2 regions of the Shewanella sp. 4_MG-2023 genome follow, and region 2 is predicted to be linked to the other one. Evidence: riboswitches for the same ligand, from Rfam matches in the RefSeq annotation. Region 2 holds a riboswitch; the other holds the start of a gene.
The links. A riboswitch is a leader RNA that binds a small molecule or an ion and turns the genes downstream of it on or off. The one in region 2 is predicted to bind thiamine pyrophosphate.

Region 1: it holds a riboswitch for thiamine pyrophosphate, as region 2 does, so the genes downstream of both, thiC (phosphomethylpyrimidine synthase ThiC) here and Q4546_RS02300 (TonB-dependent receptor) in region 2, are expected to answer to the same signal.

The regions. Positions count from the first base shown of each region.
Region 1 covers NZ_JAUORL010000030.1:23,574-40,328, reverse strand. The annotation lists gene Q4546_RS15305 (hypothetical protein) at 1-909, shown strand, start outside; TPP riboswitch at 1,135-1,234, shown strand; gene thiC (phosphomethylpyrimidine synthase ThiC) at 1,490-3,556, shown strand; gene thiE (thiamine phosphate synthase) at 3,559-5,364, shown strand; gene Q4546_RS15290 (HesA/MoeB/ThiF family protein) at 5,361-6,194, shown strand; gene thiS (sulfur carrier protein ThiS) at 6,217-6,420, shown strand; gene Q4546_RS15280 (thiazole synthase) at 6,423-7,187, shown strand; gene thiH (2-iminoacetate synthase ThiH) at 7,283-8,392, shown strand; gene Q4546_RS15270 (chemotaxis protein) at 8,474-8,737, shown strand; gene Q4546_RS15265 (LysR family transcriptional regulator) at 8,807-9,709, opposite strand; gene Q4546_RS15260 (DUF3541 domain-containing protein) at 9,796-10,941, opposite strand; gene Q4546_RS15255 (hypothetical protein) at 10,919-12,724, opposite strand; gene Q4546_RS15250 (alpha-L-glutamate ligase-like protein) at 12,687-13,643, opposite strand; gene Q4546_RS15245 (inactive transglutaminase family protein) at 13,643-15,148, opposite strand; gene Q4546_RS15240 (ATP-dependent zinc protease) at 15,157-15,921, opposite strand; gene cmoB (tRNA 5-methoxyuridine(34)/uridine 5-oxyacetic acid(34) synthase CmoB) at 15,951-16,755, opposite strand, start outside.
Region 2 covers NZ_JAUORL010000003.1:70,035-86,789, forward strand. The annotation lists gene cobA (uroporphyrinogen-III C-methyltransferase) at 1-206, shown strand, start outside; gene Q4546_RS02235 (glycosyl transferase) at 199-1,374, shown strand; gene Q4546_RS02240 (ANTAR domain-containing response regulator) at 1,379-2,023, shown strand; gene nirB (nitrite reductase large subunit NirB) at 2,422-5,037, shown strand; gene nirD (nitrite reductase small subunit NirD) at 5,034-5,360, shown strand; gene Q4546_RS02255 (curlin) at 5,961-6,491, shown strand; gene Q4546_RS02260 (curlin) at 6,525-8,108, shown strand; gene Q4546_RS02265 (LuxR C-terminal-related transcriptional regulator) at 8,238-8,870, shown strand; gene Q4546_RS02270 (curli production assembly/transport protein CsgE) at 8,867-9,520, shown strand; gene Q4546_RS02275 (curli assembly protein CsgF) at 9,536-9,943, shown strand; gene Q4546_RS02280 (CsgG/HfaB family protein) at 9,946-10,797, shown strand; gene hinT (purine nucleoside phosphoramidase) at 11,379-11,735, shown strand; partial or broken gene Q4546_RS19175 (PaaI family thioesterase) at 11,746-12,129, shown strand; gene Q4546_RS19180 (PaaI family thioesterase) at 12,301-12,771, shown strand; gene Q4546_RS02295 (YcfL family protein) at 12,860-13,249, shown strand; TPP riboswitch at 13,408-13,516, shown strand; gene Q4546_RS02300 (TonB-dependent receptor) at 13,665-15,860, shown strand; gene Q4546_RS02305 (hypothetical protein) at 16,031-16,291, shown strand; gene pnuC (nicotinamide riboside transporter PnuC) at 16,332-16,755, shown strand, end outside.

The DNA of each region.
Region 1 (16,755 bases), on a different contig from region 2:
TTTGTCGAGATCAGCCGTGAACAAGCCGTTAAAGCTGCGACATCTGAAAGTAACAACCAAGAAATAAAAGCCTACTTTTTAACGGCTGAGCAAATTACCCAGCTAGCTAAGACCCTGCCAAGTGAACAAGCCTTGATTGAAGAGGTCGTCAGTGAAGTCATTACCAATGAAGAAATAATCGATCAAACTATATCGAACAAACAAAGTACTAATAAGGTTGTCGATACAAGAGCGCCTGCAGTTGCAACTAGCCCAAAAGATACTGTCAATCAAAAGGCAATTTCCCCAAAGCCTATTGACCAAAAAGATATTGACCAAAAAGCTGTTAACCAAAAGCCCATTGACTACAAGCCCATAATTGAAAAATTGCCAATAGCAGAAGCAGTGCAAGCCGAAACGCACCAGTTCGATTGGTCTTCAGTTGATAGCATGTATCTGCAGCAGCAAAAAGATAGCAGTAACGAACATCTATTTAAGCCACAATTGTTTAATGAAACCATCTCAGAGGCCAATACCATAACAAGCGACAATTTATCGGCCATCAATCAAGCTAGCCATTCCTTTATAAATAAACTCAATCAACAACAAGTTAATCAGCAAATAAGTCAGCAAGCCCATTTAGCGACTTCTGTTAGTGGTGCCAGCACCAGTGAGTTAACCCCTGAAATGGATGATATAGAGTTAATAGTAATAGAAGATAAGCGCCAACCAACTACCCTCAATCATCGTTTAGATCCAAATAGAATTGTTAAGATTGGTGAAACTTGCCATCGATTGGTGGCACTACCAACCCAAATTAACCCTTATGCCGAAGGCTTAGATTTAGGACACCCATGTGAAGGAGGCAAAACAAAAAAAGCACTAGATAACGCCATTCAACAACGCTTATCGAAACTTAAATTACCTTGAACTGTTCAGACTTTCACAAAAGATTTATTTCAACAACATCAAAAATGAATAATATTTATCAAATTTATTTATCAAATTATTTCTGTGTTAATTGGGCCTTAATCGCTTGGTTGTAAATTAAATCCATATATAACAGTATTTTAATTAGTGAAATAATTTAACTCATATTCCAATTCGAAAATTGTCAAAGACTTGTATTTTATTAAATAAGCTGACTATACTGCAGCCATCTTGTCGGAGTGCCTTTATGGCTGAGACCGTTTATTCGGGATCCGTTGAACCTGATCAGGCTAGAACCTGCGAAGGAAACAAGCAGTTAATTTGCTTATTTTTACCCTACAGTCAGCAGCAATTTCATAGTGAATGGCTGCGTGGCTAGATCATAAATATTAGTGCAAAATAAAAGATAGAATTAATTAAAGCAGAGTTATTGCTGAAGTTAATTTAACCCGCCATTTGCCGATATTTAAGGTCCAAAGTTAAGGTGTAAATTCAAGTCAATTACAGAGTTAATGTTAACTCGCTCGTCATCAACAATTCTCCAGGCAAGCAACTCTATTTTTTTATTTTGAGGTTGCTTATGTCAAATCGTCGTGAAACCCGCGCTCAAGCGCAAAATTTTATTGAAACCCTAAAACCTTTACAGCACCCAAATTCTGAAAAGATCTATCTGAGCGGATCCCGCCCCGATCTGTTAGTGGGCATGCGTCAAATTCATCAAAGCGATACTATCCTTGGCGGTAGTGAAGATGCGCCCGTGACTGAAGCCAACCCAGCCATTAAAGTTTATGATTGCGCCGGTGCCTATTCAGATCCTGATGCTGAAATTAATGTCCGTTTAGGCTTAAACAAGTTTCGCCAAGCTTGGATTGAAGAGCGCGAAGATACAGAGCAACTTGATGGAGTTAGCTCTGACTTTACCCAACAGCGTTTGGTTGACGACGGTTTAGATCATTTGCGTTTTGAAGCCCTTGTTCGCCCTAAAAAAGCCAAGTCAGGCCGCCGCGTTACGCAAATGCATTACGCTCGTAAAGGCATTATCACACCTGAGATGGAATATATTGCCATTCGCGAGAATATGGCTAGAGAGCAAGTCACTGATGAGATTTTGACTCAAAAAGCCGCCGGTGAAGCTTTTGGCGCTCACATTGGCCAGCCTATTACCGCTGAATTTGTCCGTGATGAAGTTGCCCGCGGCCGCGCCATTATCCCGTTAAACATTAATCATCCAGAAGCTGAGCCAATGATCATCGGGCGTAACTTTTTAGTCAAAGTTAATGCCAATATCGGTAATTCAGCGGTAACCTCGTCCATCGAAGAAGAAGTCGAAAAGCTAGTTTGGTCAACGAGATGGGGCGCTGACACTGTAATGGATTTGTCTACGGGGCGCTATATCCATGAAACCCGTGAATGGGTCATTCGAAACTCTCCTGTCCCCATTGGTACAGTGCCCATCTATCAAGCGTTAGAAAAAGTAAATGGTGTCGCTGAAGACCTAAATTGGGACATTTTCAAAGATACCTTGATTGAACAGGCAGAGCAGGGCGTCGATTACTTTACCATCCATGCTGGGGTACTGCTGCGTTATGTACCAATGACGGCAAAACGTCTTACTGGCATCGTTTCTCGTGGTGGTTCCATCATGGCAAAGTGGTGTTTAAGTCACCATAAAGAAAGTTTTTTGTATGAGCACTTTAGAGAGATTTGCGAAATCTGCGCTGCCTACGATGTGTCATTGTCATTAGGCGATGGTATGCGGCCCGGCAGTATTGCCGATGCCAATGATGAAGCGCAATTTGCTGAATTAGAAACCTTAGGCGAGCTGGTTAACATTGCTTGGGAAAATGATGTGCAAACCATCATTGAAGGCCCAGGCCATGTACCGATGCAGCTCATTAAAGTGAATATGGAAAAGCAGCTTGCCCATTGTGATGAAGCGCCTTTTTACACACTCGGCCCACAAACCACCGATATTGCGCCAGGTTATGATCACTTCACCTCAGGGATTGGGGCGGCCATGATGGCTTGGTATGGCGTGGCCATGCTGTGCTATGTCACTCCTAAAGAGCATTTGGGTTTACCGAATAAAGAAGATGTTAAACAAGGGCTTATCGCTTATAAAATTGCAGCTCATGCTGCCGATGTGGCTAAAGGTCACCCTGGTGCGCAAATTCGTGATAATGCCTTATCAAAAGCAAGGTTCGAATTTCGCTGGGAAGATCAATATAACTTAGGCTTAGACCCAGATACCGCTCGTGCTTATCACGATGAATCGCTCCCCCAAGAGTCTGCCAAAGTTGCGCATTTTTGTTCTATGTGTGGGCCAAAGTTTTGCTCAATGAAAATCACTCAAGAAGTGCGTGAATACGCTGCAAAGCAAGCGCGTGATCAGTTACAAAAGGTGAACGTGCTTGACGCTAGCGAATTTAAACACCTGCAGGCACACTCTAATCACAATGTTAATTCCGTAGACGCAAGTGCAGATATAAGCGTTAGTAGCGGTGTAGATATTCAATCAGCCATGGCACAAAAGTCAGCTGAATTTAAAGCCACAGGCTATGCAATTTATCATCCGTTACCTTCTAAGCCAGACACAGCAACAAGCGCAGATTTAGCTGTTAAGACCACTGCTGAATTAGAGGCTTAACCATGAATGTTTCACAACCACATAGCTTAGAAACCATGTCGCCCATTGTCTGGACTATTGCCGGTTCAGATAGTGGTGGCGGCGCCGGCATACAGGCAGATTTAGCAACTATAAATGACTTACAGTGTTTTGGCTGCAGCACAATTACCACTGTTACTGCGCAAAATTCGGTGGCTGTAACACTAGTCGAGGCTGTGTCAGAATCCATCTTATTGGCTCAGCTAAATACACTTGCTAGCGATTTAGCGCCAGCAGCCATAAAAATTGGCTTAATTGCCAATCAACAACAATTGGTACTCATTGCTCATTGGTTAAAGACATTTAAAAGTCAGAGTTTAGCTAACCAGCTGATCCCGATTATTTTAGATCCTGTCATGGTTGCCAGTAGTGGTGATAGCTTAAATGAGCGCGCAAAAAAGCCGTTAGATTTTAGCCCTTTTAAAGGTCTAATTAGCTTAATTACCCCTAATGTTAGGGAGTTACACACGCTGACTGATACTAACAGCGTGGAATTTGAACCTCAGTGCACAATTAAAAGCCAAAGCCTAGACTCAAGTGATGGTTTTTATAGTGCGGCAGCGCAACTGGTTAAACAGCTTCATTGTCATGTACTCGCCAAAGGCGGTGATGCAGTGTGGCAACAAACCAAAGCCAATGATTTGTTCATTTGCCGCAAAGTTCACGGTGTGAGTGACGCTCATCAATATCAAGCTTATTGGCTTAATAGCGAGCGAGTTAATACTGGTAATAACCATGGCACAGGTTGCACCTTATCCACTGCGATAGCGTGTTTTTTAGCACATGAATACGTACTCCATGATGCCGTTGTGATGGCTAAAGCTTATGTATTAAAGGGACTAGTGTGCAGTGAATCTTTTGGTAAAGGCGCAGGGCCTGTGGCAAAAACTGCTTGGCCTGATGAAATACAATACTATCCTGAAATTAGTGCAGTTAGTGGCGCTAAAATTAACAATCTAGGCAAAACACAGCCAGAATCAGCTGCTGGTGGAAAGTTTAACGATGGGTTAATAAATACAGCACAGGGCTACCTAGATTGCCGCTTTCCTGCGCTGCATAAGGGCATTGGTGTTTATCCGGTTGTGGATGACGTGACTATGCTGCAAAGCGTGTTAGAAGCCAATTGCACCACAGTGCAGTTGCGGATTAAAAATAAAGGTTTTAATCAGGTCTCCAATGATGCTCATCAAACCACGTTAGTACAAGATATTAGCCGCGCCATAGCTCTGGGTAAGCAATATAACGCCCAAGTGTTTATTAACGATCATTGGCAATTGGCAATACAACTTGGCGCATTCGGGGTTCATTTAGGTCAAGAAGACCTTGAGTTAGCCGACTTAAATGAAATTTCAGCGGCAGGGTTAGCCCTAGGGTTATCTAGCCATAGCGTATTTGAAATTCTATTAGCTCATCAACTAAGCCCATCCTATATCGCTTTAGGGCATATATTTCCAACGACTACTAAGGTGATGCCGTCAAAGCCTCAAGGCTTAGCGAAATTAGCACGCTACAGTGCATTACTTAAAAACGTATGCCCAAGCGTGGCTATCGGCGGTATCGATGCAAGTGTAATTTCAGATATTAAAGCCACAGGGGTAGATAGTATTGCCGTGGTCAGAGCCATTACTGAGGCTGAAAACCCTGCCAAGGCTTATTTATTGCTAGAGCAGCAATGGCATCTAGCGGCTGCACAACAACCTCAGCAACAACCTCAGCAACAGCCAAGGCAATCACATGTAAAATCCCACAAGCCATCAGTGAAACAGCTGCAGTGTGAGCCAGTGTCATGACGATTACACAACAGCGTCAAGCTAATAAGAGTGGGCTCACTTCCAAGCAGTTTATCAAGTATGCCAGTCATATTTTACTGACTGATATGGGTGAGCTTGGTCAGCTTAAATTACTTAATAGCCGGCTACTGATCATCGGAATCGGTGGTTTAGGTCACAGTGTTGCCCAGCAATTGGCCGCCGCGGGAGTTGGAGAACTGATATTGATGGATCATGACAAGGTAGAGCTTTCAAATCTGTCGCGGCAATTACTTTTTAACGAACAAGATATTGGTTTAAGCAAAGCGCTACTTGCCAAAGATAAGTTAGCAGCAGCCTATGAAGACGTAAATATCATGGCAATTGAGCAGGCCTTTGGCGCTGATACAGATGGTGCAAAATTAGTTGAATCTGTCGATCTGGTGTTTGATTGCACTGACAACTTTACTAGCCGCTTAATGATTAATGAAGTTTGTGTTCGTCACGCTACAGGGCTAATTAGCGCAGCGATTTCCGCTAATGATGGGCAATTATTTTGCAGCTCAACTGACTATCCGCAAAGGGGCTGTTATCAATGCCTGTACCCACAAGATACTCATGTTTCACAAACATGTGTATCAATGGGGGTTAACACTGCTGCTGTTCAAACGGTTGCATCAATGCAAAGTTTATTGGGGCTAAATTGGTTAACAGCCGATGACTTAGGCAAAGGCCAGCTAGCGGGTAAGTTACATGTGTTTAATGCTAAAAGCTTGCAATGGCAGATTATACAAATGAATCAAGACCCTAAATGTAGTTGTTGTAGCGCAGCTATTACAGCGTCAACAAATGACGTCAACTCATGCAGATAACTTTACCGCAAAAGGATTAAACATGATTGAAATTGAATTTAATGGCCAACCAGAGCAGTTGCAACAAGCGCCAAGCTTATTAGCGCTAATAGAGTCTAAACAACTTAATCCCAAAGCACTGGCATTAGTGCTCAATCAACAAGTTGTACCAAGAAGTCGCTGGCAGGCCATTCAATGCCAGCCTAATGATAAAGTAGACGTCTTTTCAGCTGTAGCAGGTGGGTGATTATGTTAACCATAGCCGGACATCAATTTGAGTCTCGTTTATTTACAGGTACAGGAAAGTTTAGCGATGCTAACACTATGCTAGCTGCCATTGAGGCCTCTAACTCACAATTAGTGACCCTCGCAATGAAGCGTATTGATCATAGTAAAGACTATGATGACTTGTTGACGCCATTACAGCAAATGGGAGTTAAGTTATTACCCAATACTGCAGGGGCAAGAACCGCTAAAGAAGCTATTTTTGCAGCAGAACTTGCCAGTGAAATGCTTGGCACAAAGTGGATCAAACTTGAAATCCATCCAGATCCGAAATACTTGATGCCAGATGCTATTGAAACCCTTAAAGCTGCCGAAGTCTTGTGTAAAAAAGGCTTTATTGTGTTGCCTTATGTTCATGCAGATCCTGTGCTGTGTTACCGGCTAGAGGAAGTGGGCTGCGCCGCTGTGATGCCGTTAGGCAGTCCTATCGGCAGTAATCAAGGTTTAGCCACTGAGCCTTTTTTAGAGATGATCATTGAGCAAGCTAATGTGCCGGTGGTTGTTGATGCTGGGATTGGCGCACCTTCGCAAGCTAGCCGAGCAATGGAGCTGGGCGCAGATGCCGTGCTAGTCAATACTGCGATTGCCAGTAGTCAATCTCCCATAGTGATGGCGCGGTGTTTTGATTTTGCGGTTAGAACCGGTCGTGATGCCTATACCGCCGGACTTGGCAGTGTTACCAAACAGGCAGAACATACTAGCCCGCTGACGCAATTTTTACATCTGTAAGCCAGATTATTCCCTTACAGGTGAATGATTTGGTTTGAGTAATTTAACTTTGAATGCGGTTGGTTCAACAAATTAAGATAATAGAGTGGCGCACCATGAGTTTTGTCGAGCAATTTAAACAGCTAGATTTAATCGATTTATCAATGCGGATTAATAGCAGCACTGAAGCTGATGTGCAACAAGCATTACAGCGCCCCCAAGGTCATATTGACAGTTTAATCGCGCTTTTATCGCCTGCAGCATTACCTTTTTTAGAAACGATGGCGCAGCGGGCATATCAGATAACCCGGCAACGCTTTGGGGCTAATATTGGTTTATACCTGCCATTGTATTTATCTAACTTGTGCGCAAATGAGTGTGACTATTGCGGTTTTTCTATGAGTAATAAACTCAAACGAAAAACCTTAACAGAGACCGAATTATTAGCTGAAATTCAAATCATTAAACAGCGAGGTTTTGATTCAATATTACTGGTTTCTGGAGAACATGAAACCAAAGTAGGCATTGAATACTTTAAAACCATCTTGCCACTGGTAAAACAGCATTTCAGTTATGTAGCAATCGAAGTACAGCCTTTGGCGCAAGATGATTACGCCCAGCTGGTGGGGTTAGGGCTCGATGCTGTGATGGTATATCAAGAAACTTATCATCGCCAAACCTATGCCAAGCATCATACCAGAGGTAAAAAACAAGACTTTACTTATCGGCTCACTACACCAGAAAGGGTCGCGGCGGCTGGGGTTGATAAAGTGGGATTAGGGGTATTGCTCGGATTAGACAGTTGGCGCGTAGATGCGTTATTAATGGGCTATCATTTGGCCTATTTAGAAAAACATCACTGGCGCAGTCGTTACAGTATTTCTTTACCGAGATTAAGACCGTGTACCGGTGGAATTAGTCCTAAAGTCGAATTAACTGATGTGGGCTTAGTGCAATTGATCTGTGCGTTTCGATTGTTTAACCCCCAGCTTGAAATTAGTTTATCTACCAGAGAAACCCAGCAGTTACGTAACAACTTATTGCCTTTAGGGGTGACTCATATCAGCGCTGGGAGCTCAACCCAACCTGGTGGTTATCAAAATCCCAACACCCAGTTGGATCAATTTGAAATCTCAGATGAGCGCAGCGCGGTGCAAATAGTGCAGCAAATACAAAAGTCAGGGCTTAACCCAGTATGGAAAGATTGGGAGACAAACTGGTATTAGTTTTTAAATTGGTATGCATTTTATCACGACTATTCAATGTGATATAACTTGCTATTAGGTTGTTTCAAAAGGAGTTGTATCATGGAAATAGCATCAAGTTTTACCCTCGGTGTTCAAGGACTGCAACAGGCGCACAATGATTTAGCGCAGGCGACCACGGCGGTAGCCATCCCAGAAACGCTAAGTTCTGCCTCAGTACAAATAACTGCAGATAGCGTCACGCTTAGCTCGCAAACAGCGGCCCTGATTGATGCTCAGCAAGCTATCTCTCACGCCGAGGTTGCAGTAGATGTGATAAATGTCTGGTCTGAAAACATTGGCACCATAATCGATGTCTCAGTGTAGAACTCAATGTAACTTGAGCTGGCATTAATGACTTTGAGTATCATTAAAGCTAAATAAATCAGTTATCTATCAAGGCTTGTTTTGGTCAATATCGTGCTGTAATAAAATTAAAGATTCTAACAATTTACTGGCAGGCCCCTGATTATCTCGGTTAGGGATAACCAAAGTTAATGCAATTTTACGACTTTTACTGCCTTTAAGAATAAGCCTGGCGAGCTTACCTTGGCTAATATCATCCTCGACCAAATAAGCGGGCGCCCAACAAAAGCCAATGCCACTTTGTAACACGTTTTTTGCTTCGTGAAAGTTTGATACTGTCCAGCGCTGCTCTGACTTTAACCAACCAGTATCTACTGATTTTTCAGTTGCAGTGTCTTTAATGACCACTTGTAAGTGCTGCGCCAGCTCTGTTTCATCGGCAACAATACCGCACTGGGTTAATGGATGAGTCGGACTGCATACAAGGTATAAGTCTGACTCACACAGGAACTCGGCAATATGGCCTTTTGCAGGAATACCGCAAATAGCGATATCGGCGATGTTATTGTCAATTAATTCTTGTGTGCCTGTGATCACCGAGTCAATGACAGTCACTCGGGTCCCACGGCTATCGGGCCAAAAGGCTTTTAAGGCGTCCACAAGAAATTGCATTGGATAGATGATTTCGCGGGCAATGGTCAAGTTGGGCTCCCAGCCTTGTCCTAAATTGCTCGCAAGTTGCTCAAGTTCATCAACGGTTTGGGTTAAGTGACGTGAGCGCCTGAGTAGTACTTCACCTTGCTGCGTTAGGTAAGCTTTGCGTCCCTTTACTTCAAGTAATTGAATCCCAAGTTGGTTTTGTAGTTTAGCCACAGCGTGATTGAGCGAAGATTGGCTTTTATTCAGCTTTTCTGCTGCTTGGGCGTAACCACCAAAGTCCACTACAGATTGAATAATTCGCCATTGCTCAAGTGTGGATTTTGCTCTATTCATACAAAACTCATTAGTTTACAGGTCAATATTAAAAAGAGCGTATCACACAGTGATACGCTCTTGAAGGCAATCGAGAACGCGCTTAATTACTTAGCGCTAGGTTTCTCTTTTGTATTGCTGTTAGTTTTAGTGAGATCTTTAGGCGTCACTTGCACCGGCAAATACTTTTTCGTCGCTTTTATTTCAGCAAGGTAAGGGCCTTTATGCAGCTTCTCTGGCCAATCAAGAAGCATCATCGCCAATACATTGCGGTGTTCGCCTGACACCATATTGGGATTACCACGAGGTGACGGGATCAGTTGATACTCAGGGATAAATGACGCCGCAATATGGTTTTGAGTCTTTTTAACCACAGGATGGTTTGGCTGACCCGCTAATAAAAAGCTAATGCCGACTTCTGAAATAATGTCATCGGTTGCATCAGTTAAGATCCGATCAATGTTGTTATTGAAGTAATCTAAAATCCATTGATAATCTTTGGCGTTAACTTGCTCTTGATAATAACCACTAGAGGCAAAAATAAAGTGTGTCATACCATATAGCTTGTTTCGGTACTGCTTTTTATCAAGATTGTTGTCTTTATCGTCAGGATAAGTCTCGATGAACGCTTGTTTATATACCTCGACATAATCCCCCACATTTAGCTGTTTAGCCCAGTAAACATAATTCACTAACTGCGCGGCCCATGATGTGATCATTTTAGGATCAGTCAAAGCTGGGGTTAAATCATAGGCTTTTAAGCCTTTAATCATTTGCTCATGACATGGCCCCATGAAACCCAGTTCATCGGTGCGACTGGCATAGCGCAATAAAATATCGCTATAGAAAATAAACTCTGGAAACGGCTTAAGGGCTTTTTTACGCGCTTTAGCACGAGGACCTTTACCTAACACGCTAATAGCTTGTTCGGCTTCATCTTTAATAAAATTAGGTTTATCCATATTACAGGCAAAGTAGTTTTGTCTTTCTGTAATGGTGATCAAATCAATTAAAGCGGCATTAGCGTACTTTTCATCACCAGTCATGCGATACATACGTAAACCATAATGCCCTTGAATTCGAGGTGGCAAGGAATACATATTTTGTTCAAGGTTAAGCTGAATTGCGCTTCGAACTTGCTGGTGAGTTAATTGATGGTTATCTCTGGTTTCAGCAAAGCTGCTGGCACAAGTAAGTAGCAACGAAAAGCTGATTAAACTGGTTAAGGATTTAAATTTTCGAATTGCCAACATTAAAGGCTCTCCTGATGATTGATGATGGATCAGTCGGTGGATTAAGTATAATGCTCATTTGTTGGATTAGGGATAAATTATCTTCATTAACTACCAAAATATCAAAAACTTGGCGATTTGTTATTGAAGCGTTAGTGTCTGTATTAATCAAATTAACTAAATTTTGTTGCCAAAGTGGGTGATAGTAATCGAGCCCTTCATTAGCTATGCCGTTAAAGCTATAGGCCATATTTTTTGCATCCGGCCATTGTTGATTAAAACTCGCCTGAAAAGCCTGATTGATGGCGCTATTTAGTTGTTGATTATTTATATCATCCCCTTGCTGCTCAGAGTTTAAATAATACCAAGCGACTTTGCTGCGAAATACCCTAAGTTGCTGTCGATAAGACTCAGCAAATTGCTCTCTCGCTGAAGGGGTTAAATAGGCTAATTGGTGTTGTAGATGACTGCTTAACCAATAATAACCTAATAAATAATTATCTGTTGATACTCCAAGCTTATTTACCAAATAGAATTGGCTGCCTCGAGTCATAGCAGTAATGGCCTCGCTGAGGCTTTTCACCAGTTGCATTGCTTGGCGCCGATTAGATAAATATTTTGGAAAAACCACGCTCGCTTGGGCAAATTGCTGACCGATCACCGGATACCTAATGATATTCGCCATCGAATGCTTACTTGTATGGATATAGAGTTCACCAACTAAACGCTGCTGATGCCACAAGCGATAAGTTGTAATTGGTTCTGATGGTTCATTGACCGTTGCAGTGCCATTGCCAGTACTCGCGGTGGTATTGGTTTCATTAGTGGACGACATATCAGCTTGCACTTGGAGGGGAATCGCTTCGAATTCAAGCCCCAGAGGCGTTAATACATCGACAACTTGCTGAAATAAATCACTACTGTTTTTGGGGCCAAGATAAGGGGTATTTTTTATCTGACTAAGGGTTTTACCGATATTCCAAGGCGCTGTATTAATATTATTGGTTTGGCTTTCTAAGAAGGATAATAACAGCTGATTTGTTAATAACGGCTTTGTTGATAATGATTGGGTTGCCTGTAATGGCGCGCTTTGGGCTTCAGCTGAAGCAATGCTGGGCTCAGGCGCTGAAACTTGCTGCTTAATGGTTTTAATTGTCGCTAATAACTGCTGATTTTTACTTTTTGCCCGTGCTTGATAGGCCTGCCAAGTGGTTTTTCGGCATTGCTCATCTGGTTGTAAAAGTAAGTATTTGGCTAAACTGATCTCAAAAGCAGAGTTTGTATCATCGCGGTTGGTATCTAACTGGCATTGTGCGTTATTAAATACCAATTTCAAATTACTATTACTAAGGTTTCGTCTTATCGTTGCCTGTGCATTGTGTAACTGTGATTTGGTATCGATATCAAGTTGGGCTAGTGTAATCGCGTTAATTTTATTGGCTAATAAAGAGTAGGGCATGTGGCTATCTTCAAGCTCAGCGATAAAACTGGATAATTGAGGCGCTGTTAACAATGCTGATAATTCATCAGCTAAATGTAATTGGCACATTAATAGCCCTTCACGCTGGTTATGAGTGGCTAAGTGGCGGTAGTAATTTAAACGGTCGTTAAAATTGTTAAAGCCTAAGGTTAATTGCTCAAACTGTAATGTTTGGTAAGGGGTTGTTTGCTTTAAATCTAGGGATGCTAAAGACGGTTTGTATTGCAAACATTGTTGCACAAACAGCTGAAGAGGATTGGCAACTGCTTGCGCAGTTGCCAATAAACTAAAAGTTAGGATTACTACAGAAATGCTTTTTGGCATAAGCCACACGTTCTTCCACTGAAACGGCAGGGCCTTTGATAGACTCAACATGTTGCAAGCGTTGTAAAATCCCTCTACCGTTTGCGGTTTGAATTGCAAGTCCTGGTCGAGCATTTAGCTCCAGTAGTAATGGACCTCGCTGCTTATCCAAAACCATATCGGTTCCTAAATAACCCAGTTCACACATTTCATAGGCACTGGATGCGGTATGAAGCAGGGTGTCCCAGTTTGGGACTTGAATTTGTGACAATTCAAATTGAGTATCAGGATGCTTTAAAACAGGTTCATCAAATTGAACAGCAAACAAACTTTTGCCTGTAGCAATATCTAAACCGACACCGACAGCGCCTTGGTGCAAATTAGCTTTGCCATCAGAAGCAGCTGTTGAGCAGCGTAGCATGCCCATTACTGGATAGCCTTTAAACACGATTAAGCGGATATCAGGCACGCCTTCGTAACTAAAACCATCAAAAACCGGATCGAACTCAATCAAGCCTTCAACAATGGCGACATCAGGGGTGCCGCCTAAAGAAAACAACCCACTTAAGATGTTGGAGACATGGCGATAAACTTCAGTCGGCGTCACTTCATCGCCATTAGGTTTATAATAGCGACCGCCTTCCACTTTAGTGATCACCAAAATCCCTTTACCGCCAGAACCTTTTGCTGGCTTTATCACAAAGCCAGTACGGTCGATGACCATTTGCGGAATATCATTGATTTTGTGCTGCTCTTCAACAACACCAATCAAGTCAGGTACGGCAATACCATTGGCTAAAGCTAATTGCTTGGTAATCAGCTTGTCATCCACGCGTTTGTAATATTTACGAGGATTATATTTTCCAATGTAATCGATATTACGCTTATTCATATTTAATACGCCTTTGCGGCGCAGCTCCCAAGGCCAGGCAAAGTTCATTACTGATCTCCAGCCAAAGGTTTAAAGCGTTTAAGCTCTGTGAGACGGTAGCCAGTGTATTGGCCCATCACTAACACCATTGCTAAAATCACTAAGTGAATACCTAAGAAGTTAAATACCCAATATTGGATCCAACTGTTACTCATAGCAAGGTAGGCTAAGGTGGCGACAAACAAGCTACCACCGCCGGCCATCACTACCGCTTTAGGGCCTTCTTCTTCCCATAAAATTGACATACGTTCAATGGTCCATGCCAAAATGATCATCGGGAAGAAGGTAATGGTTAAGCCTTCACTTAATCCCACTTTATAGGAAATAAGCGTAAACAAGCCGATAATAAATATCACTACAATAATGACCGCGGATATTCGGGATATGAGCAATAAGTTAAGTTGCGATAAATAGGAGCGGATCATCAAACCAAAGGCGACAATTAACAAGAAGCCAATTAAGCCGGTCAATAATGTGGTTTGAATAAAGGCTAATGCAATCAGTACCGGCATAAAGGTACCTGATGTCTTGATACCGATAATCACTCTTAAGAACACCACCACAAGCACGCCAATTGGGATCAATAAAATCCCTTTGAAGGTACTTTGTTCTTCTAGTGGTAATTGGTACAAAGAAAAATCCAGTGCATCTGAGTTTTTCATCATATCGATAGAGGTTGCCAGTGCTGAGCGTGTTTCTTGCAACATTGAAAAGTTAACTTGCGAGTTACTGCCACCAACAACATCTAACACCGATTGGTTATTGTGTTGCCATAAAACCAAGTTATCAGGACGGCCTTGTTTGTTGCCTTCAACATCAAATAAAACCCATTCACCATTATGATAAACCTGCACATAAGGATTGAGTTGCTGACGACGACGTTGGTCTTCTAGCATTAGACCACTCACTTGTTTTGCAGGAACGCCTTTAGAGTGCAGCATTTGCAAAAACAACTGGGTACGAGTGTTAACTGATAATAACAGTGCTAAATTCTGCGATTGATTAGTGTCGTTAATCACTGACATTAACTGCTGTGCGTAAGAAAGGTTATTAGCACTGCGCTGCCATACATCGTTCATGATTTGGTCCGCGGCGCCTTTTTCAGTGACTTGCCATAAAAAGGGTTCTGGTGTTTCAGGTACTTCATCTTGGGTGACGTCAAGTTGACCTGTCGGTACCAGTGTTACACGGTAATATAAGGATTGACGTCCAGAGGATTCACGAATTGACCAAACTGCTCTTCTGTCAGCCCCTTCTGAGATATTTAGACCATATCCCGGTGAGGTAGCATTTTCTGAAAGTACATCAAATGCAGGATCTTGTGGCAAAGAGAGTGATACTTCGGTTGGGTTATTATTACCATTAAACATCACTTTTGCTTCCACTGACCAGCTTTGAACCTGCTGACCAGGAAGGAAAGGGACGTTGTGTTCAACGCTGCGATAAATACTGGCTGCAGTACCGAATATAAATAATAACGCGACGAAGATAAAAAACGGTTTACGTGAATGCATTAGAAGTCCTATTTAACTTTTGTCGTTATTTGTTTGTCTTTTTTTCCATGAATATAGCTCTGGCCGACATCGACTACAGCAATATCTTTCATAAATTTACGACCAAGTAGTAAGGGATAATCTAAATGGCTACGATCGGTTAAGTTTAAGTCAGTTTCAGCGGCGTATTTACCAATTTGCAGGTGGGCATGAATAACGGGGCGGCGATCATCAGGTTGTTCTGCATCTTGTTTAATGCGCACAAAACGTTCAACTTTATGTTCAAAAGTATCCCCAGGTTGATCCTCTCCATTGATCATTACATCGAAGCGAACCCATTGAACGCCATTACGTTCAAATAACACAATATTGCGGGCATCTAATGATGACGATTCAGCGCCAGTATCAATACGCGTTGCAAAAGCGGCTTTTAATTCGTCAATAAAAACACTTTCTACTTCACCCAGAACAAACTTATCGGTTATTGCTGACTCAGGACACTGAGGTGGTTCATTTAATTGCGCTAATGCAACGGCATCAGCATCCATTTTTTCAGATTGTTTGGTAAGAGTATCGGTGATTTGTAACCTTAATTGTTGTACTTCTTCGTTTAAGGCAACAATTTCAGGTGTGGCGCTAATACATTGGCTATTAATCGCTTCAATAATAGCGGCCTGAGAACTGGCTAAATTTGAAGTAAACTCTTCACTACCAACCGGAGTTACTTTTTCTGTTGAAGCACAGCCGGTGATTAACGCGGCTGTACAAGATAAAATAAATACCTGCTTTAACATGATAATTCCTGTTATTTTAATAATCTAGGTTAAATTAAGTCGTGATTAGGTTGGTTCTTTATTGCAATAATCGTTGCACGTTTGGGTGCAGGGTAACCTTCTACCGTTAAACTAACATCATTTGGATCAAGATAATCCACTAACGACTCGTTTTTCATCCATTTAGTTGAGCGCTGTTCTGCCATAGAGGTGACATCAACATCGACACAACGGATATCGGTAAAATCGCATTTTTTAAGCCATAACATTAACGCATCAACGGAGGGTAAAAACCATACGTTGTTCATTTTGCCGTATCTGTCTTCTGGCACTAAAACCGCATTTTCATCACCATCGATAACTAAAGTTTCTAATACCAATTCGCCGCCCATACGCAGTTGATCACGTAACTGCATTAGATGGTCGATAGGTGAGCGGCGGTGATATAACACTCCCATAGAAAACACTGTATCAAACGCATCAAGTGCTGGCAGTTCTTCAATTCCTAATGGCAATAAATGAACAGGATGCTGATTACCCGCTAAACGCTTAACGGCTTCAAATTGGCATAAAAATAACGGCGAAGGGTCAATACCCACGACACGTTTTGCGCCAGCCCCTAGCATGCGCCACATATGGTAGCCGCTACCACAACCTACATCTAGCACGGTGCGATTCTCTAACGGTGAAATATGTGGTTTTACTCGATCCCATTTCCAGTCACTGCGCCATTCGGTATCGATATCAATACCATGAATATTAAAAGGACCTTTACGCCAAGGTTGAAACAAGCCTAAAAGGTTTTCAAGTTTTTCAGTTTGACCTGCAGTTAATTGGCTGCCATCGCCAATTTTG
Region 2 (16,755 bases):
CACTTGTCACCAATGGCGGCAGACCTAATCAGTTAATCACTTATGCCAATGTTAGCAATATGGCCAAGCAAGCGACATTAATTAAAGACAGTGGCCCAACCTTAATCATCATTGGTGAAGTGGTTGCAGTGGGTCAAGAATTAGCTGGCTTATTGTCTGATATAAAAGCCAAGCCAACAGATTTTGTGGAGGTGGCTTATGGTTGAGCAACAAACGCAAGATATGCTTAATGCCGCTGATTTTGATAGCCGTAAGCTCATCAAAGCAATGGGCAAAGGGGTTAAAGGTAGCCGCAGTTTGAATTTTGCTGAAGCCGCTTACTTGATTAAAGGTTTTGCAAGTGGTGACATTTCTACTGCGCAAATGGCGGCAGCGATGATGCTTATGCGAGTGCGAGGTGAGTCAGTTGAAGAACTTGCTGGTGTAGCGTCTGGGCTAAAGCAGTTGGTTTCTTCTCAGTGGAAAACTATTAAAGCAGATATTGATTGGCCGGTATATGCCGGTAAGCGCGAGCAGTTACCTTGGTTATTATTAGCGGCAAAAATGCTGGCTAAACAAGGTAAAACCATTGTATTACATGGAGATAGTCAATCATTACCTCATCGTCGTCATGTTGAATCATATATTGCGGCTTTAGATATTCCTAAATGTGACAACGCCGAAACCGCCGCAGAAATGTTAGCGAAAACAGGGCTGATTTACCTTAACAGCGCAGATGTTATTCCAGTATTAAATGATTGCCGCGCTTTACATCAAGAGTTGGGTTTACGAAGTTTTATTCAAATGTCTGTTCGCTGCGTTAACCCGTGTAATGCAGCATTTAGCCTACGCAGTTATTTTCATCCTGGATTAGATAAATTGCATCATCAAGTGGCAGCGCTTTTGGCAAAGGATAGCTGCCAAAGCGAAGCGGCAGATATTGCTATTTTTAAAGGCCTGCAGGGGGAGACAGAAATCAACCCTCGTGTCAGTACTCGGGTAGGTTTACTGCGTTTTAATGGCCAACATGAAGCTAACTTTGCAGAGATTAATCTGCCTACCCAACTTGAGGCATTTGTGGGGGCAAAGCTTGGTCAAGCTGATTTGTCTGCTGCTGTACTGGCGCAACTTTGGCGGGCTGAAGACATTGCTGAGGCCGATTTATCAACGGCACAATTACAGCAAGCGATAGCCAGTGTCACCGCCACGATAGCGCTGGTAAATGTGCTATGTAATAAAGGATTAGCTATTAGTGATGCCTTAGAACATGCCAAAAAAGTCTGGTTTGAGCGAAATAAATATGTCATTCAAGACTCAAATGTCATGGGGTCGTCCCTTTGGCAACATATTGAAAATAACGTTATTCCGTCAACTCGTCATGCAGTAAGGAGTTAAGCATATGGTTAATTATATCTATTGTGACCCATCATTTAATAACAATGCATTGCTGACAGATTATAAAATCCAACTAAATCAGTTTCAGGCATGTGTAGAAGTAACAAGCCTCAGCCAACTAGAACAAAATGTGCTTAAAGGAAACGGATCATGTTTAGTATTTCTAACCAATGAGTTACAACCCTTGCAGCAAGCATTTATTGAGCGTTTGTTATCGAATACGGCTTTACCCATTATTGTGAATGCTCAGCATTGGGATGAAAATCATCTAGCCAGTTTGTTACTTTGTGGCAGGGTGACTTTCGTACCCGAGCAGCTGTCAGCAAAACGCTTAAGCTCTTTAGTTAACCTAGCAAAAATTCGCTTTGATAATGCTTCAAATATGCTCGAAAAAGTGAAGCAATTAGATGAGAAATGTGTCGCGATGAAGCTGGTGTCAAAAGCCAAGTCGTTACTGCAATTGCAGGGTATTAGCGAAAAAGTAGCGCATGAATTGATCCAAAAACAGGCTATGAGCAAGGGGGTAACCGTAGCTGAAATGGCAAAAAGTATCATTGCAGCGGCAAAACAAATTGAAGCAAATCAAAGAGGGACGAACCGAATGCAACAATTTGGTGCGAGTGCGCCTGTGGTGACCAGTATAGCCTAGTATCTTTTTAGGCTAATACATTATTTTGTATATTTACAATGACTTATGATTTTATGTTTGTTGGCATAGTCAATGCTTAGTATTTGCTAGATCGTGTGAGCAATTAAGTTGTGTGAAGCATTAGCTGGCATTAATAAATCGCTGTGTAAATAAATAACCGTGGAAATAAAGAGTTTAGGTCAAGCGTTATCATCATGACAAACTGTAGCTTGAATCTCTAACTTCTAAATGCAATGGCGCGTGCACGTAATCGTCGTTAATCGAGACGCTATAACAGTGTAGTTTAAACAGTTTATAGTTAAAATTTGAAGGCTTTTGGCAATGGCGCCAGCTCTGTTAACCCAGAGGCTGGCGCTTTTTTGTTTTTAGGGCTTTAACAAAAATTCAAGGAGCCTTCTATGGCAAATGCAAAATCCAAGCTGGTAGTAATAGGTAATGGCATGGTGGGTCATCACTTTATCGAGCAATTATGTAGTCAAGGGTTGCAGCAGCAATTTGATATTGAAGTGTTTGGTGAAGAGCCCCGACCTGCATACGATAGGGTGCAACTGTCAAAATATTTTGAAACCGGTAGTGCCGATGAATTGATGCTAACTAGCGCTGAGGATTATCAAGATTGGGGGGTAAAGTTGCACCTTGATAGCCGAATTACCGTGCTAGATACCGCCAATAAAACCGTGACCACAGAAGCGGGCATAACGACAGCCTATGACAGTTTAGTCCTTGCAACAGGATCTTATCCATTTGTCCCACCTATTGCTGGTAACGATAGAGAAAGCTGTGTGGTGTACCGCACCATAGAAGATTTACAAGACATTGAAGCTGCGGCGAAAAAATCTAAAGTTGGCGTGGTAGTCGGTGGCGGCTTATTAGGCCTTGAAGCGGCAAATGCATTAATGGCCCTTGGCGTAACAACTCATGTTGTTGAATTTGCACCACAGTTAATGCCAGTACAATTAAATGATAAAGCGGGTGACTTACTTAAAAGTAAAATTAATGACTTAGGTGTATCAGTACATACCTCTAAAGCCACCACCGCCATTATCGATGGTGAGAGCGCACAGCACCGCATGACATTCAACGATGATAGTTTTCTTGAAACTGACATGATTGTGTTTTCTGCCGGTATTCGACCTCAAGATGCATTAGCGAGAAGCAGCGGTATGCAAATGGGTGATCGCGGCGGCATTGCAATTGATGATAACTGCTTAACCTCAGCTCCCGATGTTTATGCCATCGGTGAATGTGCATTATGGCAAAACCGCATTTTTGGCCTAGTTGCCCCAGGTTATCAAATGGCGCGAGTCGCTGTGTCGCATTTAGCGGCAGGAGTTGCTAAGGCGCCTGCGCCATCATTGGCATTTACTGGTGCGGATATGAGCACCAAACTCAAGCTATTAGGTGTTGATGTTGCCGCTATTGGTGAAAGCCGCGGTTTCGACAATGCGCAATTTGTGGAGTTATCTGACAATCAATCAGGCATATATAAAAAGCTGTGGTTAGATGAGTCGGGTCAATATCTTAAAGGCGCAGTATTAGTGGGCGATAACAGTGATTATGCCCGTTTACTGGATTTGTATTTATCGCAAGATGCAATTGAAGGCAATGCGGTTGAATTATTAATGACGGGTGATGAAACGGCGCTTGAATTAAAAGACAGCTCAATAGTTTGTTCTTGTCATCAAGTGACTAAGGCTGATATCGCCACTTCAGTGACCAAAGGCAATCATACCATTGCTGAAATCAAGACCTGCACCCGAGCCGCATCTGGCTGTGGTGGTTGCGCGCCATTGGTGAAGAAAATCATGGATGAAGCGCTCGTAGCAGAAGGGGTTGAGTGCAATACTGGCATTTGTGAGCATTTTGAACAGGATAGACAGTCTTTGTATCACTTGTGCCAAGTTGAAAACATTACTGACTTTGAGACGTTAATTACTCGCCATGGTAAACACGCTGGTACCAATGCTGGGTCGACGTTTGGTTGTGACATTTGTAAGCCCGCAGCAGGGTCAATTTTTGCTTCATTGCAGAATAAATATGTTTTAAACCAAGAGAGCAGTCATGTTCAGTTGCAAGATACTAACGATGCCTATCTTGGCAATATACAAAAAGATGGTACTTACTCTGTGGTGCCGCGAATTGCAGGTGGTGAAATTACCCCTGATGGTTTAATTGCCATTGGCGCCGTAGCCAAAGAATATGACTTGTACACCAAAATCACTGGTGGTCAGCGAATCGACTTATTTGGCGCAAAATTATCAGAGTTACCGAGTATTTGGGGCAAATTAATTGCTGCCGGGTTTGAAACCGGTCATGCCTACGGTAAATCGCTGCGTACGGTTAAATCTTGTGTGGGTAGCACTTGGTGTCGTTATGGTGTTCAAGACTCTGTGTCTACAGCCATTGATTTAGAGAACCGCTATAAAGGCTTACGTGCGCCCCATAAAATTAAGTTTGCTGTCTCGGGTTGTACTCGAGAATGCGCAGAAGCCCAAAGCAAAGATATTGGTGTTATCGCAACCGATAAAGGTTGGAACTTATATGTTGCTGGGAATGGCGGTATGCGCCCACGTCATGGTGATTTATTTGCTACCGATTTAGATACCGATACCTTAGTCAAATATATCGACAGAGTTCTGATGTTTTATATTAAAACCGCTGATAAATTACAACGCACTTCAGTGTGGATGGAGTCGCTTGAAGGTGGTTTAGCATATCTACAGTCGGTGGTGATACAAGATAGTTTAGGCCTTGCTGCAGAGCTTGATAGTCAAATGGCCAAAGTGGTCGCGGCTTATCAATGTGAGTGGAAAACCAGTCTTGAAAAACCTGAATATCTTGCCCGTTTTAATGAGTTCGTTAACCCTGATGCTCAGCCTGAAGGTGAAACACACCTGTATCATCGCGCCCGTCAGCAGCGTTTTCCTGCTATGTCGTCTACCGGTGCAGGAAACATTGCGATTAAAGAAATTGAATCAGAATTAGAATCAGAAATTGCGGAGGAGTTGGTATGAGTTGGGTGAATGTATGTAATGAGTCAAGCTTACCTCAAGGCACGGGGATTGCGGCGTGGGTTGCAGGTAAAGCCGTCGCCATTTTTGATTTAGGTAAACACGGTTTGTTTGCCATTGATAATATCGATCCGGCGACAGGGGTAAGTTTGCTTGCTCGCGGCTTGATTTGTGACGTTGAAGGTCAGTTATGTGTGGCTTCTCCATTATATAAGCAACATTACAACTTAGTGACTGGCGTGTGTATTGAAAATGAAGCGATGGTGGCTTCACCCTATGAAATTAAAAAGGAAGCTGGCCAAGTATTAATACTGGCTAAATCATAGGGGCATATTATAAGCGTTTGAAGCATTTAATTACTTTTTATGCAAACACGAGTAACACTCATCAGCGTTAACTCACTTTAGGGTCGGTAGTGCTGTTGAGTTTACGCTATTCATAAATGATAAGACTAATATTTTTAATTGTTTCTATGTTTTTCAATCCGCAAAGAAATTATAAATGTCGGGGATTACAAATAATGCTGGTAATTATTAATTAAGCATTTTTTACACTGTTCACTAATAACTTTCCTTATTTCACCTCATATTTTTCATTAAATTATTTACCACTTTAAAGTTTTTAATTTTATTTAGATTAAAGTTTAATGCTAAAAACAGCCCGGTTTAAGATTAATGGTTGCATAATCTTCTGAACTAATCTTATCAGTTTAATGGTCTGTTTTTATTAGTTAAATTTAAGTGAAAGGTTGGTAAGTGGTTTTATTTTTTTATACTAAAGTGGGGGGGGGGGAGGATTTTATAGCTATTAGTCTATGAGGTTTTAATACTCGTGGTGGATTTAGAATAGATTTTATTGAGCAATACTTTACCCACTGAAAATGTGAAGGGAATTCTCCTTTCAGTCAGTTGTTAAAGGCAGAAAGCATGGACGTATTAAAAAGTAAGTATTTACATCGCTTAACTAAGATAATAGCAATTTCATTTGCCTTTGTCGTCTGTCTAGCTTCATTTCCTACTTTCAGTCAGTCTGATTTAAGTGATTTTGATGAACTTGCCAGTGGGGCTAATTTAGCTCGAGTTTCACAAGATGGCAGTGATAGTTCATTAAGCTTATATCAGTCTGGTAGCGCTAATCGTTTTCAATCTCAACAATTCGGTTTTAATAATTCAATAAATGTTAATCAGCAAGGCTCGCAACATATTGCAGGCCTTAGGCAGTCTGGTGCCAATATTGAGGCTGAAATCTTGCAGATGGGTTTTGGAAATGCGGTTGTTTCGTTGCAACGCGGAGAAAATTTATACCTCGATGTGATGCAAACAGGAACTGGGAACCTAGCTTTAATTAAGCAAAGTGGTTACGACAATTCGATAGAGATCCAGCAGCACGGGTCTGGAAACGCAGTGGGTGTACTTCAATGGGGAAACTCACAAGATGTTGTGATCACCCAAAGATAATTTATCTAACTAAACGTATAGGGAAAGACAATAATGAAACATTCAAAATTAGCTTTATTAATTTCAGCGGTATTATTTGCTTCAACTAGTGCCCATGCCAGCGATAATAATAAGGCAACCGTCGATCAAGTTGGTAATGATAATGCTGTCATGATTACGCAACAAGAAAATAGCGAGTCAAACGAAGCTACAGTGGCTCAAACTGGTAACTTGAATAAAGCAGAAGTAACTCAAGCTAATACTCGCGATACTACAGCTTTTATTACTCAAGTGGGTAATGGGAATGAAGGGGCAATCTCTCAGCATAATTCAACCGCTACAGCATCAGCGACGATTGATACTGAAGGTAGTTTGAATAAAGCGAATATAGTGCAGAAATATTACAATGCCCAAGCTGCAGAAGCGGCAGTAAATCAAGTGGGTGATAGTAATACTGCAACTATTACGCAAGAAAATGCCGATGGCGCATCATCGACCATCAATCAGTTAGGTGATGGTGATACTGCAGAAATTAACAATTATGTGTCTGACTTTGCCGATGCCACCATTAATCAGTCTGTTGGCACTGGTAATGATGCCTACATTGAGCAGGATAATTCAGATGGTGCAGAAGCGACCATATCGCAGGCTGGAGCTGGCAATACAGGTAGCATATTTCAGCAAACAAATACGCTAACAGATAATGCTTTGGAAGAGACAGTCGCGGTAATTGATCAATCTGGCGATAATAACTGGGCAGATATTGTACAAACAGGCTTGTCGAATGATGCTGCAGTGATGCAAATGGGCAATGGTAACGAGGCATTTGTTACTCAATCTAATTTGAATAATGAGGCTGATGTTAACCAGACAGGTGATAGCGGTTTGGCTACTGTGATGCAAAGTGGTGTTGATGGTCAAGCTACTGTTGAGCAATCAGACTTTAACCAAACTACAACCGTAACTCAGTCTGGTGACGGTCAAATGGCATTTGTTAATCAAAGTAATGCTAACAATACTGCAATTGTTACCCAAAGCGATATGAGTAACTTAGCGACAGTTAATCAAGCTGGTAACGGTGATACTGCAACTGTTGTTCAAGCAGGTATTTCAAACGAGGCATTAGTAGATCAAACGGCTGGTAGCGTATCAAATACAGTATCTGTATACCAAACTGGTAATGAAAACTATGCTGGTGCAAAAACAGGGTTTAACGCTAACAACACTATTACTATCACTCAAACCGGTAATAATAATTCAGTGACAGATAATGCTAATGCAAGTGGTTTTTATGGAACGGGTTTTGGTGCCGGTGTTTGGGGAAGTGATAACACTGTGAATATCTCTCAAACTGGTAATGACAATACTGCTTATGCCGATGGTTCAAGTAATGGCTCTATGGTTGATATTGTACAGGTAGGCAGCATGAACGAAGCGATTGGAGAGTCTTGGTTTGGTTCAAATAATGACCTTGATATTAGCCAAACCGGTACAAATCACTTTGCTGATGTTTATATCAGTGGCAGTACAAATGTTATTGCAGTAACACAAACTGATATGGGTAATAATTCGTCAGTAAACACCTTTGGTAATGGTAACTCTGTGACCATTAATCAAGGCGCAGTGATGATGCCATAGTAGTACAAAAGTATATTTAAAATAATTTAAACACTCTTTTGGCTAATAGTATATGTCAGGTTGGCTTGCTAACCTGACTTTATACAATTTCTACAGGTTTGTTTAAGTAATAACATGGAGTGAAGGGTGATGTTTAAAGTTATCAATTGGATGATCGTTTCTCGTTCGCAATTGCTTGTTGACCTACTTGATTGTCGTTGGCCCCAAGAGTTTTTGGTCAAGCTAGCTAAAGCAACTCCAGCAACTATGAGTACTAAATTAAATTCACATGAAATCTCTTTAGTGGTGTTTGATTTAGCTACCATAGATTTACAACAAGCTTATCAATTACAGCGTTTAATCGAACGCGAACACAGCTCGGTGAAAACGGTATTTATTAATTTCCCCAAACAAGTTGATGCAAAATTTTTGATCCACCCAGCTACAACGTTTGGTGTATTTTACAGTGATGCTGAACTTACCGCTATTAGCAGTGGATTTAACGAAATACTTAAAGGTCGCAGCATTATACCCCATGATTTACATAAATCAGTCACTGGTGATGAAGCTGACGATGATAGTGAGCATTTAACCATACGTGAAAGAGAAGTACTTCAAGCGTTACTGGCTGGCAGTACAAATTTGGATATCGCCAATCAATTGTTTGTCAGCGAGAGTACAATTAAAACTCATTTATATCGCGCTTTCAGAAAAATTGGGGTATCCAGTCGCGGTCAAGCAATAGCTTGGGCACAGACTCACATGCATGAGGTTAGAGTATGAAAAGCATCTTATTGATGTTTTTTCTGTTCATCTTTTCAAGTCATGTCATTGCCGCTGGTAATTCAGTAACAAAACCTTTAGTTACTGAATCAAGGTTATCTACAGAGTCAACACTAGATATTAAATCAACTTTAGTGACTGAACCTTCTTTAAAGCAAATCAGCACTAAAAATAAACCGCCAATAGATCAAAGCCACGCAGAAAAGCTTAATAATGCCAAAGAGCCAACAACGTCAGCGACAGATAAGAATATTCAAAAAGCTCCCAAAACTAAGCCTATTAATATTAATGATGCCGTCCCTAAGGATGAAGCTGATTTAATTGATGGGTTAATCTTAAACCGTGCGATGACCCGACTCGGCCATCGCTTTTACCGTGAATTTGTCGCGGCATACAGAGATATTGGTGGCGAGTCTAAACATACCGGGCTCACCGTTATTGAACAAGCTACAGCAAGAAGTGGTAGCAAAATATTAATACAACAAAACAGAAAAACCGTTTTTGTGACTTTTGTGTCGCCTATTAGTCGGAATATAGATGACCAAGCCAATTATGCCGCTAAACGCGTTAACTCTGCGGTAGTTAAGCAAAATGAACAAGCCGTTTTAGGAGCGTTGTTTGACCCAGATCTCGCACCTGACGAATTCTAAGCATGGAAAGCCAAAATGAAAAAAATAACATTTACTTCAATATTGCTCATTCTTTCAGTTGATTGCTTTGCCACTCAACTTATTTATCAACCAGTAAACCCAGCCTTTGGTGGCAGCTATTTAAATGGCTCATATCTACTGGCTAATGCAGCTGCGCAAAATGACCATGAAAGTAGTGGTGGCTCAGGTTATGTGGCCCCAACAGCATTAGAACGTCTCTCAAGTTCGTTACAGTCTCGGTTGATGAGCCAACTTTTTAATGATGCCGCCAATGGGGGGGAAGGTTATCTATTAACTGATGATTTTGAAATTAATGTCGTTAATGAAGACGGCTCATTGATTGTTCATATTACCGACGTATTAACCGGTGAAACCACCATTATTGAAGTTGGCGGTATTGTTGATGACAGTGTCGGGGGTTAATAATGAAAAAATTAATTATTAGCTTGTGCCTACTATCTTTAACAGCTTGCTCATCAATTGATGAAGAATTTGAAAATATAGATGCCACTTCAAGTTTAATGCCTAAAGGTGAAACTTATTACGATCTAACCAGTTTACCTTTTCCACAAGGTGCGATGGTTGCTGCAGTATATGATTTTCGCGATCAAACAGGACAATACAAGCCCATTCCATCAAGTAACTTTTCAACGGCAGTGCCACAATCCGGTACGGCATTTTTAGCCCAGTCACTTAATGATTCAGCATGGTTTATACCCGTTGAGCGTGAAGGACTGCAAAACCTATTAACAGAACGTAAAATTTTACGGGCAGGACTTAAAGGTGATGCCAGTAAATTACCGCAACTTAATAGTGCGCAGGTATTAATGGAAGGTGGCATTGTTGCCTATGACACAAATATTAAAACGGGCGGTGCTGGAGCACGGTATTTAGGCATTGGCGCTTCAGGTCAATACCGAGTCGATAGCATTACCGTTAATTTACGCGCTGTGGATATTCGAACTGGCCGATTACTCAGTAGTGTTACCACCACCAAATCGGTGATATCAAAAGAAATTACCGCGGGTGTATTTAAGTTTATTGATGCACAAGATTTGTTAGAGGCTGAAGCGGGTTATACTTCCAATGAGCCTGTGAGTTTATGCGTAGTCGCAGCCATTGAGAGCGCTGTTGTGCATCTTATTGCCGATGGCATTTGGAAAGGGGCTTGGAGGCTAGGGGATGCCACTACAGGTTTGCAAAATACTACCTTGCAAAAGTATTGGTTAGAAGCCCATAAAGAAGCGCAAGTCAGTGCCAGAATTAAGCGTGGCTAATTATCCGTCCTGAATAAATAGCCCCTAATTAACAGTCCCTTATGTTTCAATCACGATAAAGGTGCCAATGGCGCCTTTTATGTTTTCTGGGGGTAAACTTCTAGATACACAGACGCAGCCCTTAAGGCGATAACCACATAAGCAGCTTAGCTTTCATTATGGTTAAGTTAATCCAAGCTTTCATTATGTGGTGATCAAAAAGATGCCTAAGAAGTCTAATTGCATAAGGTTTAAAGGTAACCACCAAGAAATATAGCGCTTTTTTTAGCGACTTCAATGTTAATTGCTGGGGATACTTCAAATAAATCCCCTTTAGCATTGATAACAATGATGTGATAATGCCTAGATAAACTCTAAGTAAGTGAGCGTTGCTATAGTTAATCGAGCTGTCAAAATTGGCTTGATAGTGCCAACAACATTCAACAGTGATTAATAGCAAAGTGTTAAACTTGCTTGGCTTAAGTGACAAATGCAACAGTAGCTATTATATAGTTAAGCAAGCGCTTAGTTGGCTGCTTGATTAGCGCATTCAACAATGATTTTCACTACTTCGATTATAATAACCAAAAGGATGATCAATCATGGCTGAAGAAACCATTTTCAGTAAAATTATACGCCGAGAAATTCCTGCCGACATTTTGTTTCAGGATGAGCTCGTCACCGCTTTTCGCGATATAAACCCACAGGCACCAACACATATTCTGATTATTCCAAACCATTTGATCCCCACAGCCAATGATGTAAAAGCATCTGACGAACTGGCATTAGGGCGAATGATGACAGTTGCGGCAAAGCTGGCTGATGAAGCGGGTATTGCACAAGATGGTTACCGCTTAATCATGAACTGTAATAAACACGGTGGCCAAGAGGTTTACCATATCCATATGCATCTACTTGGCGGTAAGTCACTTGGGCCAATGCTAAGTCGGTTGGATTAATACTAATAACATGAAAATAAACAGTGATTTTTTTCCGTTAACCGGCGTAGCAAGCCGATTTGTTAATCAGCTTGCCCATTGCCGTCGATTGAATATTAGTGCGTTAGAAGCCAGTGAACATCACGTATTACTGGAGTTGCCTTATAGCCAAGATATCATTGGTGACCCAGATACTGGGGTGATACACGGCGGTGTGGTGACTACGATCATTGATACCGCATCCGGCACTTCTGTTGTATGCGCTATTTTAGAGAAGTATAAATCCTTAGAAATATCGCCAACCTTAGATTTACGGGTTGACTACATGAAACCGGCTGAGCCAAACAAACCGCTGTATGCATTTGCAGAATGTTATCGTTTGTCTGCCAATGTGGCGTTTACCCGTGCGATTGCTTATCAAGACAGTATTGATGATCCTATTGCGCATGCTGTTGGCTCATTTATGCGTATTAGTCCAGAAATGGTGGGTGAAGAGTTTAGACAAGCTTTGATGGGCTGCGCTGATGAAGCAAGTGCAGTCAATTCAGCTGCTAATAACCAGCCTGATACTCAAAGTGTTGAAGTTATGCAGGCTGGCAATGCCAGTTTAACTGTGGGCGATATTAATGTTCATGATGTGGTTAAGCGGGCCATTGATTTAAATGACTATAGTTATTTATTAGAGAAAGTCCCTTATACCCAATTTATCGGGATGAGTGTTGATCGCTTTGGTGATGAAATGGTATTTAAGCTGCCAACTAAAGATGACAACATTGGTAATCCTATTCTGCCAGCCATACATGGCGGGGTTATTGCTGGATTTATGGAAATGTCGGCGATTGTGCAGTTAATGGTATTTATGCAAGCTAAGAAAGTGCCAAAAATTATCGATTTTTCAATTGATTATTTACGTGCGGGTTTACATCAAGATACGTTTGCTGAATGTAAAATTACTCGTCAAGGACGCCGAGTTGCTAATGTTAGCATTAATTGCTGGCAGAAAAATCGTAAGCAGCTAATTGCTACTGCGAGAGCGCATTTCTTGCTTGATCAGTAGAAGTAACACACAGTTGATGCATAGATGAGCAAGCTGTTTGACACTGAGCCGACCATTTATTTTTAATACTTAAAAAAAGGAATTAATGATGACATTAAGAGTAATAATGATATCGCTAGCGTTAATGCTATCAGCTTGTGCTAATCATACCGCGGGAGTCATGGTTAGCTCTAATAGCGAAGTGAGAGTTGATAATAACTCTTTTGCGAGAAAAGTCGCTGTTGAGCAAGTCAATGTCAGAACGCAAGCGGATTTATTGCAAGGTTCTGCATTAATCATTAGCAAGGTGTCAACGGATTTAAGGCTGCAATATAAGTTTACTTGGTTTGATGTTGGTGGCTTTACCATTGAAGATGAAGCAAGCAGCTGGAAGTCATTAAAGCTACATGGCAAACAACAAATGCAGGTTAGCGCCGTTGCCCCTAATGCCAATGCAAGCCGTTTTGAAGTATATGTAAGAGAAGCATTCTCTAACTAAGTGTATCTTTTAAAATATAAAACACGCTTAATTGCGTGTTTTTTGTTTTATAGGCTTAGCTAATCATAAAAATATCTATGTGATAATTTTTTGTACTTAAATAGTTAATAAAAAGTGCCTGTTAGTGCTGTTGCACAGATGAAGGATAGTTTATAATCCGCCGCGCCAAGGGGTGTTTATCGTGTTGATAAACTGAGATGTCTAAAGACAAACCCTTAGAACCTGATCCGGCTCATACCGGCGTAGGAATAGGCTGCATGCTTTGCCGTAAATGTTAGTCATTAACTCAGTCATAAACCAAGTCGTAAACGAAAAACGACACCAATTTAATAACTGATAATTGTAATGACAGTCATGGATGCACATAACTAATTCACTATGCTTGCCGGATCTCAAAATTATAATTTGAGGTCCTATGTCTGTAATAAAATCTAAATCGCCACTAGCGATTGCCATTCTTGCCGTTTTATCCACTTCCGTTGTCGCTCAAACAGAAAATGTTGAACGCGTGGCGCCCGCTGCTGAAAAAATGGAAGTCATAGTGGTTAACGCTGACTTTAGTAATATAGCGCTAGAAAAAGTGCCATCCAGTGTTACCGTCATCGATAGCCAACAATTGCAAGATGAGGGCGCTCAACATTTTGAAGATGTATTAAACTCTATTGCTAATTTTAACTGGTCTGGCGGCAGCTCTCGGCCAAAGTATTTCCAAATTCGTGGTGTGGGTGAGCAAGAAGAATATCAAGGCGCGCCAAATTCTTCTGTTGGCTTCATTGTTGATGATATCGATTTATCTGGGATCGGCATGGTGTCGAGCATGTACGATATACAACAGGTTGAAGTTCTTCGTGGCCCACAAGGTACACAATATGGCGCCAATGCGTTAGCGGGTCTTATATACCTTAAAAGTAACGATCCCACCGATGTGTTTGAACATGGCGCACAAGTCTCTCTTGGTGACGATGACTTACAAACCTTCTCCGGTTTTAGCTCTGGCCCAATAACTGACTCTGGTAAGCTACTTTATCGGGTGTCTTTAGAGCAGCATTCACAAAATGGCTACCGCGACAATACTTACCTTGAACGTGAAGATACCAATGGCCGTGATGAATTCACTGCCCGTGCTAAATTGCGTTGGTATGCTGCAGATGATGTGCAACTGGATTTAACCTTTTTACATGCTAATTTTGATAATGGCTATGATGCCTGGACGTTAGATAATAATGGCTTTGAAACTATTACCGATAAGCCTGGTGTTGATGCGCAAAAGACCACTGGTGCTGGCTTAAAAGCCACATTCAGCAGTTTTGAAAAGTTCGAACTCACCTCGTTAACTTCATTTGCACAAACCGATCATCACCATAATTATGACGGCGATTGGGCCAACCCTGATTACTGGGATTCGAAACAATGCAGCATTTATGATAATGACTGGAACGTGATTGGGACTGAGCCATGTGTTTATGATTACACCTGGGATAAACAGGGTGAGCGTAAAACCGTGTCACAGGAACTTCGTATCAGCTCAAACGAAGCTGGCCGAATTTTTAACGATTCGACTGATTGGTTAATGGGCTTATATGGCATGAACCTTCAAGAGGATAATGACTTATATTCTGAATACAATGGCTGGCCAGATGAAGTGCTGCAATCGGAGTATGAAGCGACCAACTATGCTATTTTTGCGCAAACAGATACCCAGTTTGGCAATGGCTATGTCTTTTCTGCAGGGGTGCGTTTAGAGCGCCGAGAAAGCGAATATTCAGACAGTAATGGTGATGAGTTCTCGCCTAGTGAAAACATGTGGGGTGGTCACTTAGCGATTTCTAAAAGCTTAAATCAAGATCACAATGCGTATTTTAGAATTGCCCGCGGCTACAAAGCGGGTGGTTTTAATATGACATTACCAGCAGAACTTGCTGACAAGAAAGATTACGATACTGAAATCCTATACAACTATGAGTTAGGCCTTAAATCAACATGGCTAGACGGTGCAGTTGCGACCAATATGGCGCTGTTTTACATGGACCGTCAAAATCAACAAGTTTCTGCATCACAGCAATATTATGATCCTATTACAGATACTAGGCCTTTTGCTTTATATATTGAGAATGCCGGTAGTGCTAAAAACTATGGTGCAGAAGCTGACTTTAAATACTATGCCACGAGTAACATTCAATTTTATGGCAGTGTAGGTTGGTTAGAAACTGAATACGGTGATTATCAATACAATGATACAAATGGCATTATTGTTGACTTAAGCGGCCGAGAGCAAGCCCATGCACCTAACTTCACTTATAGCGCGGGAATGAGTTACGTCAGCGATTCAGGCTGGTTTACCAATTTAAATGCTAGCGGTAAAAGTGATTTTTACTACTCTGATAGTAACGAATCAAAGTCAGACGCTTATACTATTTTCAATGCTCGAGTGGGTTATGAAACACAAATGTGGTCAGCGTATTTATGGGGCCGCAACTTATTTGACGAGCAATATGGCACCAGAGGCTTCTACTTTGGTAATGAACCAGACTTAGATTGGGCCGATAAGCAATATGTACGTTTCGGCGATCCACGTCAGCTAGGTATTACCTTAAACGTCAAGTTTATGTAGCTTGGCTGCAAACTATGTTAATTAAAGGGGGCTGTTAACCTGTTGGGTTACAGTTGATTTATTTAATAATAACAATACTTAACACTAAATTGCCGTCATGTTTTGAAAAGTTTTTTACCTTAAACTTTGATAGACTATGACGGTATTTTTATCACGATTAAGGAATTTCCATGAAATTGACTGCCGAAATCAGCATGTATCCATTTAATGAAAACTATTTAGACCCGATAAAGTGGTTTATTGGCCGAGTAGATAGCTACCCTAATATTGAACGTAAAACCAATGCGATGGCGACTCAGGTGTGCGGTGAATACGCAGATGTGATGGCCATGCTAGCAACCGAAATGGAAGCGGCCCATCAAAAATGGGGCAAAGCAGTATTTGTATGTAAATTTATTGGTGGCGAGCTTGATTTAAGCCACACCGAATAACCTGTAAATTCATCATAGTAATGAAATAGTAGCCAACGTTATGTTATCTGAGATCGTTCAATCAATACAAATTGCCATTACTGAAGTGTCTGTAATGACAGGCTGGGAAGCTGTTGCAGTGATTCTGGCAATTGCGTATTTGATATTAGCCATGAAAACCAATATTTGGTGTTGGGCGGCAGCCTTTGCCAGTACTGCCATATACACAGTGCTGTTTTGGAATGTGTCATTGTTGATGGAATCAGTGCTAAATGTATATTACATGGCGATGGCGATTTATGGCTTTTGGCTGTGGCGCTATGGTGCTGACAGTCGTCATCAAACTGAACTGCCAATTATTAGTTGGTCTCTAAACAAACACTTAGTGATTATTGCCGTTACTAGTGGTGTATCCTTGATTGTGGGCTACTTAATGGCCACAAATACAAGTGCTTCGTTTCCATATCTTGATGCATTAACAACCT